Linked DNA regions of Natronomonas pharaonis DSM 2160. Each later gene encodes a partner of the first gene's protein in a complex. Links are inferred from orthologs where the notes say so. Each region holds a gene or a part of one and is shown in the gene's direction. Other genes may lie near its edges. The genes, in order: NP_RS00270, NP_RS07030, NP_RS12505, NP_RS09095 and NP_RS07025.

Region 1 (2,698 bases):
CAGACCGCGGCGACCCCATCGCTTTTGCCGGCCGGCCGTCTACCCGCGGTCGATGAAGGCGCTTACGCTCGGTCCGGAAGGCACCTACTCACATCGTGCTGCGAAGGCGGTCACCGACGACATCGAGTTCGTCGAGTCGGTGACCGGTATCGTCGAGGGCGTCGCCGGCGGCGAGTACGAACGCGGCGTCGTCCCGATAGAAAACAGCATCGAAGGGTCGGTCACCGAATCGCTCGACGCGCTGGCGGACCGCAACGTCGCCATCGTCCGTGAAATCGTCACGCCGATTCAACACGCACTGTTGGCCCAAGCCAGCGAGTTCGACATTGTCGCCAGCCACCCACAGGCGCTGGCGCAGTGTCGAGAGTTCCTCAGCGCGGAGTATCCGAGCGCACAGACGGAAGCCGTCGCCTCGACGGCTCGTGGCGTCGAACGCGCCCGCGAGGACCCAAGCGTCGCCGCCATCGGCCATCCCGACACTGCCGGCGACGGCCTCCAAGTCCTTGCCCGCGACATTCAGGATAGCACCTCCAACGCCACGCGCTTTGTCGTGCTCGCGCCGGAGACGGAACGCTCCGAGGCTGGCGGCAAAAGCACTATCATCGTCTACCCGAACACGAACCATCCCGGGCTTCTCTTGGAGTTGCTCGAACCGTTCGCCGAGCGCGATATCAACCTCTCGCGGGTCGAGTCGCGGCCGAGCGGCGAGCGGCTTGGCGACTACGTCTTCCACGTTGATTTCGCGGCCGGACTCTATGAGGAACGGACCCAGAACGCACTCGAAGCAGTACGCGACATTGCCGGCGAGGGCTGGGTCCGCGTGCTCGGCTCCTACGACACCGAACACGTCGTGTGAGCGGCGAGCAAAGCCGTGTCGTTGGGTCGACCCCGGAGGCGACACAAGGGTTTTTGAAGGCCGACGCCGAAAGAGAGCCAACGAGCAGCCCCGTGCCGCACGAGAGGCGGCACGGATAGCCGCGGCCGTCAGATTTGGCAACCCTTAAATCCCTGCCGGCTATAGCACGCTGTAGTATCTCGTGACAGCTTCTTCACCGGGTCAGCCAAACACATGGTAGACGTAAGCCAACACAACATGGTTCCGGAGCACACGGTCCTCGACAGGGAGGAAGTAGAGGACGTGCTCGCGGAGTACGACATCAAGCGCACAGACCTGCCAAAAATACAGCGTCGCGACGCCGCACTGCCCGACGATGCCGAGCCGGGCAACGTGGTCAAAATCGTTCGCGACTCCCGAACGACGGATGAAGCCGTCGTCTACCGGCTGGTGGTAGAATGAACCGGGAGGACAGACGCTCCGTTTCTCGGGAATACTTCTCACGGGAGCGGCTCGCCGAACACCACTTCCGGTCGTTCAACAATTTCCTCGACCGGGGCATGCAGGACGTCGTCGACGAAAAGGAGTCCATCGACACGGATATCGGCGACAAGGAGGGTCAAGAGCCGGTCCGGGTCGACCTCGGCAACGTCCGCATCGTGACACCGCGGGTCCGGGAGGCTGACGGCTCCGAGGAGCTGCTCTACCCGCAGGAAGCCCGCCTCCGGAATATCACCTACTCCGCGCCGGTGTTCATGGAGATGAGCATCGTTCGCGGCGGCGACGAGGAGGAAGAACAGGTTGTCGACCAAGCCGAAACCAAGGTCGGCCGAATGCCGGTGATGGTCGGCTCCAACAAGTGTAACATCGCCGACTTCAACGACGAAGAGCTCATCGAAATCGGCGAAGACCCCGCCGACCCCGGCGGCTACTTCATCGTCAACGGCTCCGAGCGCGTCCTGATGACGAGCGAAGACCTCGCGCCGAACAAGATTCTCGCCGAATACGACACGAAATACGGCGACGAAATCCAGATCGCCAAGACGTTCTCCCAGCGCCGCGGCTACCGTGCGCTGGTGCTGTGTGAGCGGAACCGGAACGGTATCCTCGAGGTGTCGTTCCCCTCCGTCTCCGGCAGCATCAACTTCGTCACGCTGGTGCGGGCGCTGGGGCTGGAGTCCGACGAGGAAATCGTCCACCGCGTGAGCGACGACCCCGAAATCGTGAAATACATGCTGGAGAACCTCGAGGCCGCGGAGGTCCAGACGACCTCCGAGGCCATCGAGACGCTCGGCCAGCGGGTCGCCGCCGGACAGGGCAAAAACTACCAGCTCAAGCGGGCCAACTACGTCATCGACCGCTATCTTCTGCCGCATCTCCACGAGGAAGGCGTCGAAGACGAGGAAGTTCGCATGAACAAGGCGGTCTACCTCTGCCGGATGGCCGAGGCCTGCTTCGAACTCGCGCTCGGTCGGCGCGAGTCCGACGACAAGGACCACTACGCCAACAAGCGGCTGAAGGTCTCCGGCGACCTGATGAAGGACCTGTTCCGGACGGCGCTGAACAAGCTCTCCCGGGACGTCAAATACCAGCTCGAACGCGCCAACATGCGGAACCGCGACCTCTCTGTGAGTACCGTTGTTCGTTCGGACGTGCTGACAGAGCGGCTCGAACACCCCATCGCGACCGGGAACTGGGTCGGCGGGCGCTCCGGCGTCAGCCAGCTCGTCGACCGGACCGACTACATGGGTGTTCTCAGCCACCTTCGGCGGCTTCGTTCGCCGCTGTCCCGTTCGCAGCCGCACTTCGAGGCGCGTGACCTCCACGCCACTCAGTGGGGTCGTATCTGTCCCTCCGAGACCC
Region 2 (2,845 bases), 1.3 Mb from region 1 along the record:
GTATCGAACGATACGCCCGAGAGGACGAAACCGTCATCGTGCCCGGCAAGGTGCTCGGGTCCGGTGCCCTCCGAAAGGAGGTCACTGTCGCTGCTGTCGACTTCTCGTCGACGGCCCAGACGAAAATCGACCAGGTTGGCGACGCAATCGAACTCGAACAGGCACTCGAAGACAACCCCGACGGTTCCAACGTACGGGTGATTCGATGAGTTACGCAGAATTCGACGCGGATGTCGTTATCGATGCTCGCGACTGTATCCTCGGTCGCGTCGCATCGCAGGTCGCAGAGCGAGCCCTCGACGGCGAGCGCATCGCCGTTGTCAACGCCGAGCAGGCGGTCATCACGGGCAGCGAAGACGACATCATGGAAGTCTACCGCAAGCGCGACGAGGTCGGCTCCGACCGTGGCCCCCGATACCCCAAGCGGCCGGACCGCATCTTCAAGCGCTCCGTGCGAGGGATGCTTCCATACAAGACGACACGCGGTCGCGAGGCCTTCGAGAACGTCCGCATCTACATGGGCAACCCCTATGAAGAGGCGGAGGTTCTTGAGGACACCTCGCTTGACCGGCTCTCGAACATCAAGTTCGTCTCGCTCGGTGAAGTCAGCGAGAACTTGGGTGCTAACGTCACATGGTAACTAACACATCCGGAAAGAAGAAGACGGCCGTCGCCCGAGCGACGGTTTCGGACGGCTCCGGGCGGGTTCGCATCAACGCCGAACCCGTCGAGCTGGTCGAACCCGAGCAGGCGCGGCTGAAGATGCTCGAACCGTTCCGCATCGCTGCCGACGACCTCCGCGACGAGGTCGACATCGAAGTCACCGTCTCTGGCGGCGGCTTCGCCGGACAGGCCGACGCTGTCCGGACAGCCATCGCCCGCGGGCTCGTCGAACATACCAACGACGCCGAGCTCCGTGACGCGTTCATGTCCTTCGACCGGTCGCTGCTCGTCAACGACGTGCGGCAGTCCGAACCGAAAAAGTGGGGCGGCCCCGGCGCACGGGCTCGCTACCAGAAGTCCTACCGCTGAGGTGATGCAGGTATGATGGTACCGGTCCGGTGTTTCACGTGCGGAACCGTCGTCGGCGAGCACTGGGGGGAGTTCAAGGAACGCGCCCGCGAGGGCGATGAAGACCCGGCGGAGGTCCTCGACGAACTCGGTGTCGAGCGAGCCTGCTGTCGGCGAATGCTCGTCTCCCACAAGGACCTCGTCGACATCGTCTCCCCCTACCAATGAGAGGAACCAACCGCTACGAGAAGGCACGCATCCTCGGGGCGCGAGCCCTGCAGGTGTCCTACGGCGCGCCGGTACTCATCGAAACCGACCAGACGGAACCGATACTGGTCGCCGCCGAGGAGTACGACGCCGACGCACTGCCGTTTACCGTCCACCGGGGTGAAAAATGACGCTTATCACTGAGGTCAGACTCCGGAAAATCCTCGACAGCCGGGGCAACCCGACCGTCGAGGCCGAGGTGCGGACGGAAAACGGCGGCTTCGGTCGTGGTGCGGCCCCGTCGGGCGCATCGACGGGCGAATACGAGGCCGTCGAACGGCCCGCTGAAGAGGCCATTGCGCAGGCCCGCGAGCTTGCCGTCCCGCGAATCGAGGGACAGGTGTACGCTGGCGACCAGCGCGGCGTCGACAACGCGCTCCACGGCGCGGACGGGACCGACGATTTCTCGGAAATCGGAGCCAACAGCGCCGTCGCCATCTCGATGGCTGCCGCGAAGGCTGCCGCCGACGTTCTCGGCGCGCCGCTGTACCAGCATCTCGGCGGCGCGTTCCGCGGGCGTGACTTTCCGGTCCCGCTCGGCAACGTCATCGGTGGTGGCGAACACGCCGCCGACGCGACACACATCCAAGAGTTCCTCGCTGCCCCTGTCGGAGCACCGTCGGTCGCCGATGCCGTCTTCGCGAACGCGAAGGTCCACGGCGAGGTCCAGCGCCAACTCGATGAGCGTGGCGTGCCCGCAGCGAAGGGCGACGAGGGCGCGTGGGCACCCTCGATTGACGACAGCGAGGCCTTCGAAATTATGGAGGAGGCCATCGCGGCCGTCGAAGACGAGGTCGGCTTCGAGATTCGGTTCGGCCTCGACGTGGCCGGTGCCGAACTCTACGAGGACGGCGTCTACCACTACGGCGACGAGACGAGGTCTCCCGACGAACAGGTGGCGTATATCGCCGACCTCGTCGAGGAGTACAATCTCGTCTACGTCGAGGACCCGCTTGACGAAGACGACTTCAGCGGGTTCGCCGAACTCACCGAACGCGTCGGCGACCGGACGCTCATCTGTGGTGACGACCTCTTTGTCACCAACACCGAGCGGCTCCAGCGTGGCATCGACGACGGTGCCGCAAACAGTATCCTCATCAAACCGAATCAGATCGGGACACTGTCGGACGCGTTTGACGCAATCGAGCTTGCGACCCGGAACGGCTACGACCCGGTCGTCTCCCACCGAAGCGGCGAAACTGAGGACACGACCATCGCACACCTCGCTGTTGCGACCGACGCTCCGTTCATCAAGACGGGCGCGGTCGGCGGCGAGCGAACCGCGAAGCTGAACGAACTCATCAGAATCGAGGCAAACGCATGAGCGAAAACGACGAGGGGACTGACGCTGCCGAACTCGACGAGGAACTCGACGAGCTCGAAGACGAGCTCGAAGAGGACTTCGAGGAGCCGGCGGCCGCGGCCGACGAGGCCGACCCCACAGCGGACGAACCGCCCGCCGAGGAGGCAGCCGACGAGGCAGCCGACGAGGCCGAAGCAGACGAACCAGAGACCGACGCGGAGCCAGCGGACGAAGAGCCGGTGCTCGACGAAAACGTCATGCCGG
Region 3 (2,947 bases), 2.4 Mb from region 1 along the record:
AGGCACTCGACAACTACGAGGCCATCGAGGAGTTCGTCGACGGCACCGTCGCAGAAGACGCGCCGGTGGTCCCGATTTCCGCCCAGCAGGACGTGAACATGGACCTGCTGATGCAGACTATCGAATCCGAGATTCCGACCCCCGACCGGGACCCCGACGCTGACGCGCGCCTGCAGGTCGCTCGTTCGTTCGACATCAACCGACCGGGGACGACGTGGGAGGACCTGACCGGCGGCGTTCTCGGCGGTTCGCTCACGCAGGGACAGCTTGAGGCCGACGACGATATCGAAATCAAGCCCGGCCGCGAAATCGAGGAAGGCGGCCAGTCGGAGTACCAGCCCGTCGAGACGACGGTTCGGTCGCTACAGGCTGGCGGCGAGTTCGTCGACACCGTCACGCCCGGCGGTCTGCTCGGTGTCGGGACCGGCCTCGACCCCTCGCTGACGAAGGGCGACGCGCTGGCAGGTCAGGTCGCTGGCCCGCCGGGGTCGCTGCCGCCGACGCGGGAGTCGTTCACGATGGATGTCGAACTCCTCGACCGCGTCGTCGGCGAGGACGCCGAGGAGATAGAGCCGATATCGACCGGCGAGCCGCTAATGTTGACCGTCGGGACGGCAACCACTGTCGGCTCGGTTACGAGCGCTCGCGACGACGAGTGTGAGGTACAACTGAAACGACCGGTCTGTGCGCCCGACGGCTCGAAAATCGCTATCAACCGCCGCGTGGGCGCTCGCTGGCGGCTCATCGGCGTCGGAACGCTTCGGTGATGCGCGTGGTGCTCGATACGAACGCACTGATGGCTCCGGTCGAAGTCGGCGTCAGAACCTTCGCGGAACTCGACCGCCTGCTCGGCGAGTACGAGGCTGTCGTCCCACAGGCCGTCGTCGAGGAACTCGAATCCCTCTCGGGCGGCGGTGGCGAGGAGGCGACCGCCGCGAGTGTGGGTGCCGACCTTGCCGAACGGGAGTGTGCGGTCGTCGAGCACAACGCTGAGTACGCCGACGATGCCGTCGTCGAACTCGGCCGCGAGGCAGACTACGCGGTGACGAGCGATATGCCGCTCCGTGAGCGGCTGCTGGAAGCGAACGTTCCCGTAATTAGTTTACGGGGGCGAACCAAATTCGAAATCACTGAACCATAGCATGTACAAACGGGTCCGACTCAAAGATACGGTTGAGGTGCCGCCCAGACACCTCGCGGACGTGTCGCCCGAGCTGGTCAAGCGGCTCCTACAGGACAAGCTCGAAGGACAGATGGACGAAGACGTCGGCAGTATCGTCTCGGTAACTGCGGTCCACGATATCGGCGACGGCGCGGTGTTGCCGAACCGCCCCGGCGTCTACTACGAGGCGGAGTTCGACGCCGTCACGTTCGATCCTCAGATGCAGGAAGTCGTCGACGGGGAAGTCGTCGAGGTTGTCAACTTCGGTGCCTTCGTCGGCATCGGTCCGGTCGATGGCCTGCTGCACGTCTCTCAGATCTCCGACGAGTATCTCGCCTACGACGAGGAAAACCAGCAGCTCGCGTCCAGAGACTCCAACCGCGTGCTGAGTGTTGGCGACTCCGTCCGCGCACGCATCGTCACCAAGTCCATCGACGAGCGCAACCCCCGAGACTCCAAAATCGGCCTGACAGCCAAGCAGCCGGGACTCGGCAAGCACGGCTGGCTCGAAGAGGAACGGCAGCGCCGCGAGGCGCAGGCGGGTGATTAGATGGCGGACCGGCTGGTGTGTCGCGACTGCCATCGCGTCCTCGAAGTCGACGACGGCGAGCAGTGTCCGTCCTGCGGGTCGACCTCGATGACTGAGGACTGGGCCGGCTACGTCGTTGTCGCCCATCCCGAGGACAGCCGCATCGCCGAGGAGATGGGCATCTCCGAACCGGGACGCTACGCGCTGAAGGTCCGGTAACATGTCGAAAATCCTCGCAAAGCTGCCAACCGAGATGCGCGGCGAGCTCAAGGACCCGCTCGGTGAGATATATACCGACACCGACGAGCTGCTCGCCGACGCTGGCGACCCACTCGTCGCGGTCGGCGACATCGTCACCTACCACCTGCTGGAGGCGGGCCACCGCCCGGCGGCAGCCATCGTCGACGGCAAGACCGAGCGCGAACGTGTCGAGCGGAAGGTGTTGTCGGCGATAGAGGAGTTCGACGAACGAATCGATGTCGCCAATCCGCAGTCGACGATTACCGACGACCTGCTGGAGGCGCTGTCGACGGCCCTCGACCGGCCGGACCCGACGGTCGTCGTCGTCGACGGCGAGGAAGACCTCGCGTCCCTGCCGGCGGTTGTCGCCGCCCCTGTGGGGGCCTCGGTCGTCTACGGCCAGCCCGGCGAAGGGATGGTGCTTGTCCACGTCACCGACGAGACGCAGGCGGAATGTCGGGACATCATCGAGCGGATGCAAAGCGACTACAGCCAAATCGAGTCGATTCTCTCCTAGCCGCTCCGGCGGGCGTCGCCGTGTCTATGGCTTCGAAATCCTTTTAGGTGCTTCGACGGAAACTCGTGGTAACGTAACCATGGACGTCGACATCATTGACGAAGACGAAAACCCGATGTTGCACCGGACCGATGTCCGGTTCCAGCTGACTCACGAGGAGGCGACCCCGTCCCGACTCTCCGTCCGCGACTCCCTCGCGGCCAAGCTCAACAAGGACGCCAGCGAGGTCGTCGTTCGCAAACTCGATACGAAATACGGGATGCGGAAGACGGTCGGCCACGCCAAGGTCTACGACAGCGCCGACGACGCCAAGGCCGTCGAGCAGGACCACGCCCTCGAACGGAACAAGATCGAAGCAGACGAAGAAGCCGACGAAGAGGCGGCTGAGGAGGCCTGAGGATGGCCCGCTACGAGTTCTACAACGAGGACGGCACGACGGACCGCGAGCAGTGTCCCCGCTGTGGCGACACCTTCCTCGGTGAGTACGGCGACCGCAAGC
Region 4 (2,903 bases), 1.7 Mb from region 1 along the record:
CTGCCGCCTCTACGGCCGCCGCTGCCCCTCGGTAGCCGGCATCACGACCGCCGGCCAGCACGAGCAGGCGGCGCTCGTTCGTCGCTGACGCCTCCGAGCAGAGCCCACGCGCCGTCTCCCGGACGGTGTCCATGCGGGAGCCAACGTCGGCGCGGCGGAAGGCTTCGTCGGTCGCCGGCTCCGGACGGAGCAGACGCCTCGGCGTGCTTGGCAAGGGTTAAATGGCGCGGCACCGGACGGAGAGGTATGAGTAGCACAAGCGACAAACGCAGGGACCACTCGTGTATCTCCTGCGGTATCAGCATTTCCGGAACGGACGCGGCGAAGTTCGACTGTCCGGAGTGCGGAACGCTGATTTACCGCTGTTCGAAGTGCCGCAAGCAGAGTAACCTCTACGAGTGCCCCGACTGCGGGTTCACCGGACCGTAACAACCATGGGAAAAGTCGCTGCCAAGATGAAAGTCATGCCGCAGAGCCCCGAGGTCGACCTGGACGAACTTCAGGACCGCCTCGAGAACTCCCTGCCAGAAGGCGCGAAGATCAGCCGCGTCGACCGCGAAGACGTCGCCTTCGGCCTCATCGCGCTGTTCCCGACGGTTATCATCCCTGACGAAGCCGGCGGGACCGACACCGTCGAGGACGCCTTCAGCGGCGTCGACGGTGTCGAAAGCGTCGATGTCGACGAAGTCGGCCGGATATAAACCACCATCTCTCCGTTTTCCAAAGCGAGCACACCTTGATAGCCGCCGGTGTCAGGGTCTCGACCCCGCGTTCCGAGACCGTTACTTTGATGCATAATACCTCGAATACTTCGGTGCGGCCGGCACTCCGCCCACGGCGAGTGGGCGGCTGGGGAAGGAGCGTCGCCGGAACGCACCTTTTATGTGTGGGTCCTGTTTAGGGTGGGTCAAGAATGCCTAGTTCGAACGGTCCACGTCAAGCAACTCGTAACAAGCTGAAAAACGACGCTCGCGAACGCGGTACGTCGCCGCCGCAGCGTTCCATCGAAGAGTACGACGACGGCGAGAAGGTCCACCTCAAGCTCGACCCCTCGGTTCCGAACGGTCAGTTCCACCCGCGATTCAACGGCCGCACCGGAACGGTCGTCGGCGAGCAGGGCGACGCCTTCAAGGTCGAAATCGAAGACGGCAACGTGACCAAGACGGTCATCGCCGCCCCTGCACACCTTCGCCGCCAGCAGGCATGACGATATTCAAGGAGGTACTCGACGAAGAGTACCTCACGACACCGGAGGCCAAGGAGCTGCTGGCTGACATCGAGGCCGAGCGCGCGCTCGACGAAGACCGCGAAATGCGGTACGAACTCGCTCGTGCCATCGAGCACGTCAACCGCTTTGCCCTCCTCGACGTCGAGGAAGCACAAGCGCTCGTCGAGGACCTACGGGAGCTCGAGAAGGTGGACGAGGCAACCGCCTACAAGGTCGCAAATCTCCTGCCGGAAGACCGCGACGAGCTCCGGACCGTCTTCGCACAGGAACGGTACTCGCTTTCGGGCGACGAACTCGACGACATTCTCGACATCGTCGCCAAGTACGCCTGAATCGACCCCTGTTTTAAATATCGGCTTCCCGTACGTGGGTGTATGAGCGACGACGGAGACGACACCGCAGCACGGACAGCGGTCGTGTTGGATTTCTTGCCGCGGGGGAGCCCGAGCGACGACCGACCACAGTACGAGAAGTCCCCGGTCGCCTTCGCGGTCGGCGAGGAGGACTTCCAACTCGTGGAGGCGGCGCTTACCGACGACGCCGGTATCAACATCGGCGACCGAATCGAGATTGATCCGGTCGGAGACAACGTCAAAGACCTCCGGACCGTTGAGTATAGGGACCTCACGAGCACCGCCGAATCGGAACTGGAGTACGCTATCGAGTCGATAATCGATGCCGACGAGGCGCAGTTTGTTGATTTCTACAACGACGCCCAGCCGATTACGACCCGGCTCCACGTGCTGAACCTCCTGCCGGGAATCGGGAAGAAGCTCCGGAACAACGTCCTCGATGCCAGGAAGCGACAGCCCTTCGAGGATTTCGACGACATCGAGGAGCGGGTTTCAGGACTCCACGACCCCAAAGGCGTGCTCATCGAGCGAATCACTGAGGAGCTACAGGAAGACGACCTGAAGTACCGCATCTTCGCCCGCCGTGACGACGAGTAGCGGCAGTGAAGGGTGAACCATATACGACTCGCGGCATAGACTGCTGATATGCGCGACCCCGACGCGCTCCTCGTCCGGGCAGGCGTCCGCGGCGACCCGGAGCGCGACCAGCATTTCCTCATCGACGACCGCGTTCTCGACCGCCTACCGGGCTATCTGCCGGACTCGGCCGACACTGACCACGTCCTCGAAATCGGTGGCGGGACGGGGGCACTCACTGACCGACTGCTTGACGTCGCCGACCGCGTGACGGTTATCGAACGAGACCCCGGGCTGGCGACGTTTCTGACCGACGAGTTCGCCGACGAGATCGAGGCGGGGTCGTTGACCGTCATCGAGGGGGATGCACTGGAGGTCCCACTGCCCGATTTTACTGCATCCGTGTCGAATCTCCCGTACGGGGTTTCCTCGGAGATTGCGTTCCGGCTGCTGCCCGAAAAGCGGCCGCTGGTGTTGATGTTCCAGCAGGAGTTCGCCGAACGGATGGCTGCGGAACCAGGGACAGACGAGTACGGACGGCTCTCGGTGACGGCCGGCCACTACGCGGATGTCGAGGTTGTTGAGCCGGTGCCGAAAGAAGCGTTTTCGCCGCCGCCGGCGGTCGAAAGCGCCGTTGTGCGAACGACACCACGCGAACCGCCCTACGAAGTGCCGGACGACGAACTGTTTATGCGCCTCGTCCGGGCTGTTTTCACCCAGCGTCGTAAGACGATGCGGAACGCCGT
Region 5 (2,828 bases), 1.3 Mb from region 1 along the record:
TCAAATCCTGCTCCCTGCATCCACTTCTCAGGAGTAATAACGATGAGTAGCAAGACGAACCCGAGGCTATCCAGTCTCATCGCCGACCTGAAGTCGACCGCCCGCAACGGCGGTGGCGAGGTCTGGAGCGATGTGGCCGAGCGCCTCGAAAAGCCCCGGAGCACGCACGCGGAAGTTAATCTGGGTCGTATCGAACGATACGCCCGAGAGGACGAAACCGTCATCGTGCCCGGCAAGGTGCTCGGGTCCGGTGCCCTCCGAAAGGAGGTCACTGTCGCTGCTGTCGACTTCTCGTCGACGGCCCAGACGAAAATCGACCAGGTTGGCGACGCAATCGAACTCGAACAGGCACTCGAAGACAACCCCGACGGTTCCAACGTACGGGTGATTCGATGAGTTACGCAGAATTCGACGCGGATGTCGTTATCGATGCTCGCGACTGTATCCTCGGTCGCGTCGCATCGCAGGTCGCAGAGCGAGCCCTCGACGGCGAGCGCATCGCCGTTGTCAACGCCGAGCAGGCGGTCATCACGGGCAGCGAAGACGACATCATGGAAGTCTACCGCAAGCGCGACGAGGTCGGCTCCGACCGTGGCCCCCGATACCCCAAGCGGCCGGACCGCATCTTCAAGCGCTCCGTGCGAGGGATGCTTCCATACAAGACGACACGCGGTCGCGAGGCCTTCGAGAACGTCCGCATCTACATGGGCAACCCCTATGAAGAGGCGGAGGTTCTTGAGGACACCTCGCTTGACCGGCTCTCGAACATCAAGTTCGTCTCGCTCGGTGAAGTCAGCGAGAACTTGGGTGCTAACGTCACATGGTAACTAACACATCCGGAAAGAAGAAGACGGCCGTCGCCCGAGCGACGGTTTCGGACGGCTCCGGGCGGGTTCGCATCAACGCCGAACCCGTCGAGCTGGTCGAACCCGAGCAGGCGCGGCTGAAGATGCTCGAACCGTTCCGCATCGCTGCCGACGACCTCCGCGACGAGGTCGACATCGAAGTCACCGTCTCTGGCGGCGGCTTCGCCGGACAGGCCGACGCTGTCCGGACAGCCATCGCCCGCGGGCTCGTCGAACATACCAACGACGCCGAGCTCCGTGACGCGTTCATGTCCTTCGACCGGTCGCTGCTCGTCAACGACGTGCGGCAGTCCGAACCGAAAAAGTGGGGCGGCCCCGGCGCACGGGCTCGCTACCAGAAGTCCTACCGCTGAGGTGATGCAGGTATGATGGTACCGGTCCGGTGTTTCACGTGCGGAACCGTCGTCGGCGAGCACTGGGGGGAGTTCAAGGAACGCGCCCGCGAGGGCGATGAAGACCCGGCGGAGGTCCTCGACGAACTCGGTGTCGAGCGAGCCTGCTGTCGGCGAATGCTCGTCTCCCACAAGGACCTCGTCGACATCGTCTCCCCCTACCAATGAGAGGAACCAACCGCTACGAGAAGGCACGCATCCTCGGGGCGCGAGCCCTGCAGGTGTCCTACGGCGCGCCGGTACTCATCGAAACCGACCAGACGGAACCGATACTGGTCGCCGCCGAGGAGTACGACGCCGACGCACTGCCGTTTACCGTCCACCGGGGTGAAAAATGACGCTTATCACTGAGGTCAGACTCCGGAAAATCCTCGACAGCCGGGGCAACCCGACCGTCGAGGCCGAGGTGCGGACGGAAAACGGCGGCTTCGGTCGTGGTGCGGCCCCGTCGGGCGCATCGACGGGCGAATACGAGGCCGTCGAACGGCCCGCTGAAGAGGCCATTGCGCAGGCCCGCGAGCTTGCCGTCCCGCGAATCGAGGGACAGGTGTACGCTGGCGACCAGCGCGGCGTCGACAACGCGCTCCACGGCGCGGACGGGACCGACGATTTCTCGGAAATCGGAGCCAACAGCGCCGTCGCCATCTCGATGGCTGCCGCGAAGGCTGCCGCCGACGTTCTCGGCGCGCCGCTGTACCAGCATCTCGGCGGCGCGTTCCGCGGGCGTGACTTTCCGGTCCCGCTCGGCAACGTCATCGGTGGTGGCGAACACGCCGCCGACGCGACACACATCCAAGAGTTCCTCGCTGCCCCTGTCGGAGCACCGTCGGTCGCCGATGCCGTCTTCGCGAACGCGAAGGTCCACGGCGAGGTCCAGCGCCAACTCGATGAGCGTGGCGTGCCCGCAGCGAAGGGCGACGAGGGCGCGTGGGCACCCTCGATTGACGACAGCGAGGCCTTCGAAATTATGGAGGAGGCCATCGCGGCCGTCGAAGACGAGGTCGGCTTCGAGATTCGGTTCGGCCTCGACGTGGCCGGTGCCGAACTCTACGAGGACGGCGTCTACCACTACGGCGACGAGACGAGGTCTCCCGACGAACAGGTGGCGTATATCGCCGACCTCGTCGAGGAGTACAATCTCGTCTACGTCGAGGACCCGCTTGACGAAGACGACTTCAGCGGGTTCGCCGAACTCACCGAACGCGTCGGCGACCGGACGCTCATCTGTGGTGACGACCTCTTTGTCACCAACACCGAGCGGCTCCAGCGTGGCATCGACGACGGTGCCGCAAACAGTATCCTCATCAAACCGAATCAGATCGGGACACTGTCGGACGCGTTTGACGCAATCGAGCTTGCGACCCGGAACGGCTACGACCCGGTCGTCTCCCACCGAAGCGGCGAAACTGAGGACACGACCATCGCACACCTCGCTGTTGCGACCGACGCTCCGTTCATCAAGACGGGCGCGGTCGGCGGCGAGCGAACCGCGAAGCTGAACGAACTCATCAGAATCGAGGCAAACGCATGAGCGAAAACGACGAGGGGACTGACGCTGCCGAACTCGACG

The links.
Region 2: NP_RS00270 (region 1) and NP_RS07030 share a complex: the UniProt entries of both Methanocaldococcus jannaschii proteins name them as parts of the RNA polymerase complex. The link is inferred for Natronomonas pharaonis DSM 2160 from one-to-one orthologs.
Region 3: NP_RS00270 (region 1) and NP_RS12505 share a complex: the UniProt entries of both Methanocaldococcus jannaschii proteins name them as parts of the RNA polymerase complex. The link is inferred for Natronomonas pharaonis DSM 2160 from one-to-one orthologs.
Region 4: NP_RS00270 (region 1) and NP_RS09095 share a complex: the UniProt entries of both Methanocaldococcus jannaschii proteins name them as parts of the RNA polymerase complex. The link is inferred for Natronomonas pharaonis DSM 2160 from one-to-one orthologs.
Region 5: NP_RS00270 (region 1) and NP_RS07025 share a complex: the UniProt entries of both Methanocaldococcus jannaschii proteins name them as parts of the RNA polymerase complex. The link is inferred for Natronomonas pharaonis DSM 2160 from one-to-one orthologs.

What each region holds. Positions count from the first base shown.
Region 1 is NC_007426.1:46,156-48,853, forward strand. Bases 9-2,683 are described here. They hold NP_RS00270 (DNA-directed RNA polymerase subunit H), read left to right. Parts: upstream 9-1,069; coding sequence 1,070-1,297; downstream 1,298-2,683. Other genes in these bases: pheA (prephenate dehydratase), read left to right, coding at 53-856; NP_RS00275 (DNA-directed RNA polymerase subunit B''), read left to right, coding at 1,294-2,683. Also shown: more of NP_RS00275, read left to right, coding at 2,684-2,698. UniProt on the Methanocaldococcus jannaschii protein: DNA-dependent RNA polymerase (RNAP) catalyzes the transcription of DNA into RNA using the four ribonucleoside triphosphates as substrates.
Region 2 is NC_007426.1:1,366,886-1,369,730, forward strand. What follows is about bases 1-2,822. They hold NP_RS07030 (DNA-directed RNA polymerase subunit K), read left to right. Parts: upstream 1-1,235; coding sequence 1,236-1,409; downstream 1,410-2,822. Other genes in these bases: NP_RS07010 (50S ribosomal protein L18e), read left to right, coding at 1-209; NP_RS07015 (50S ribosomal protein L13), read left to right, coding at 206-640; NP_RS07020 (30S ribosomal protein S9), read left to right, coding at 634-1,032; NP_RS07025 (DNA-directed RNA polymerase subunit N), read left to right, coding at 1,045-1,239; eno (phosphopyruvate hydratase), read left to right, coding at 1,406-2,602. Also shown: more of rpsB, read left to right, coding at 2,823-2,845. UniProt on the Methanocaldococcus jannaschii protein: DNA-dependent RNA polymerase (RNAP) catalyzes the transcription of DNA into RNA using the four ribonucleoside triphosphates as substrates.
Region 3 is NC_007426.1:2,464,132-2,467,078, reverse strand. Bases 4-2,927 are described here. They hold NP_RS12505 (DNA-directed RNA polymerase), read left to right. Parts: upstream 4-1,142; coding sequence 1,143-1,712; downstream 1,713-2,927. Other genes in these bases: NP_RS12485 (30S ribosomal protein S27ae), read left to right, coding at 2,848-2,927; NP_RS12490 (30S ribosomal protein S24e), read left to right, coding at 2,528-2,845; NP_RS12495 (GTP-dependent dephospho-CoA kinase family protein), read left to right, coding at 1,912-2,448; spt4 (transcription elongation factor subunit Spt4), read left to right, coding at 1,713-1,910; NP_RS12510 (PIN domain-containing protein), read left to right, coding at 767-1,141. Outside these bases: more of NP_RS12515, read left to right, coding at 1-3; more of NP_RS12485, read left to right, coding at 2,928-2,947. UniProt on the Methanocaldococcus jannaschii protein: DNA-dependent RNA polymerase (RNAP) catalyzes the transcription of DNA into RNA using the four ribonucleoside triphosphates as substrates.
Region 4 is NC_007426.1:1,775,640-1,778,542, reverse strand. The notes cover bases 2-2,881. They hold NP_RS09095 (RNA polymerase Rpb4 family protein), read left to right. Parts: upstream 2-1,203; coding sequence 1,204-1,560; downstream 1,561-2,881. Other genes in these bases: NP_RS09085 (16S ribosomal RNA methyltransferase A), read left to right, coding at 2,227-2,881; NP_RS09090 (DUF655 domain-containing protein), read left to right, coding at 1,603-2,178; NP_RS09100 (50S ribosomal protein L21e), read left to right, coding at 914-1,207; NP_RS09105 (elongation factor 1-beta), read left to right, coding at 435-701; NP_RS14165 (HVO_2753 family zinc finger protein), read left to right, coding at 247-429. Also shown: more of tmcA, read right to left, coding at 1-1; more of NP_RS09085, read left to right, coding at 2,882-2,903. UniProt on the Methanocaldococcus jannaschii protein: DNA-dependent RNA polymerase (RNAP) catalyzes the transcription of DNA into RNA using the four ribonucleoside triphosphates as substrates. This subunit is less well bound than the others.
Region 5 is NC_007426.1:1,366,699-1,369,526, forward strand. The notes cover bases 24-2,828. They hold NP_RS07025 (DNA-directed RNA polymerase subunit N), read left to right. Parts: upstream 24-1,231; coding sequence 1,232-1,426; downstream 1,427-2,828. Other genes in these bases: NP_RS07010 (50S ribosomal protein L18e), read left to right, coding at 43-396; NP_RS07015 (50S ribosomal protein L13), read left to right, coding at 393-827; NP_RS07020 (30S ribosomal protein S9), read left to right, coding at 821-1,219; NP_RS07030 (DNA-directed RNA polymerase subunit K), read left to right, coding at 1,423-1,596; eno (phosphopyruvate hydratase), read left to right, coding at 1,593-2,789. UniProt on the Methanocaldococcus jannaschii protein: DNA-dependent RNA polymerase (RNAP) catalyzes the transcription of DNA into RNA using the four ribonucleoside triphosphates as substrates.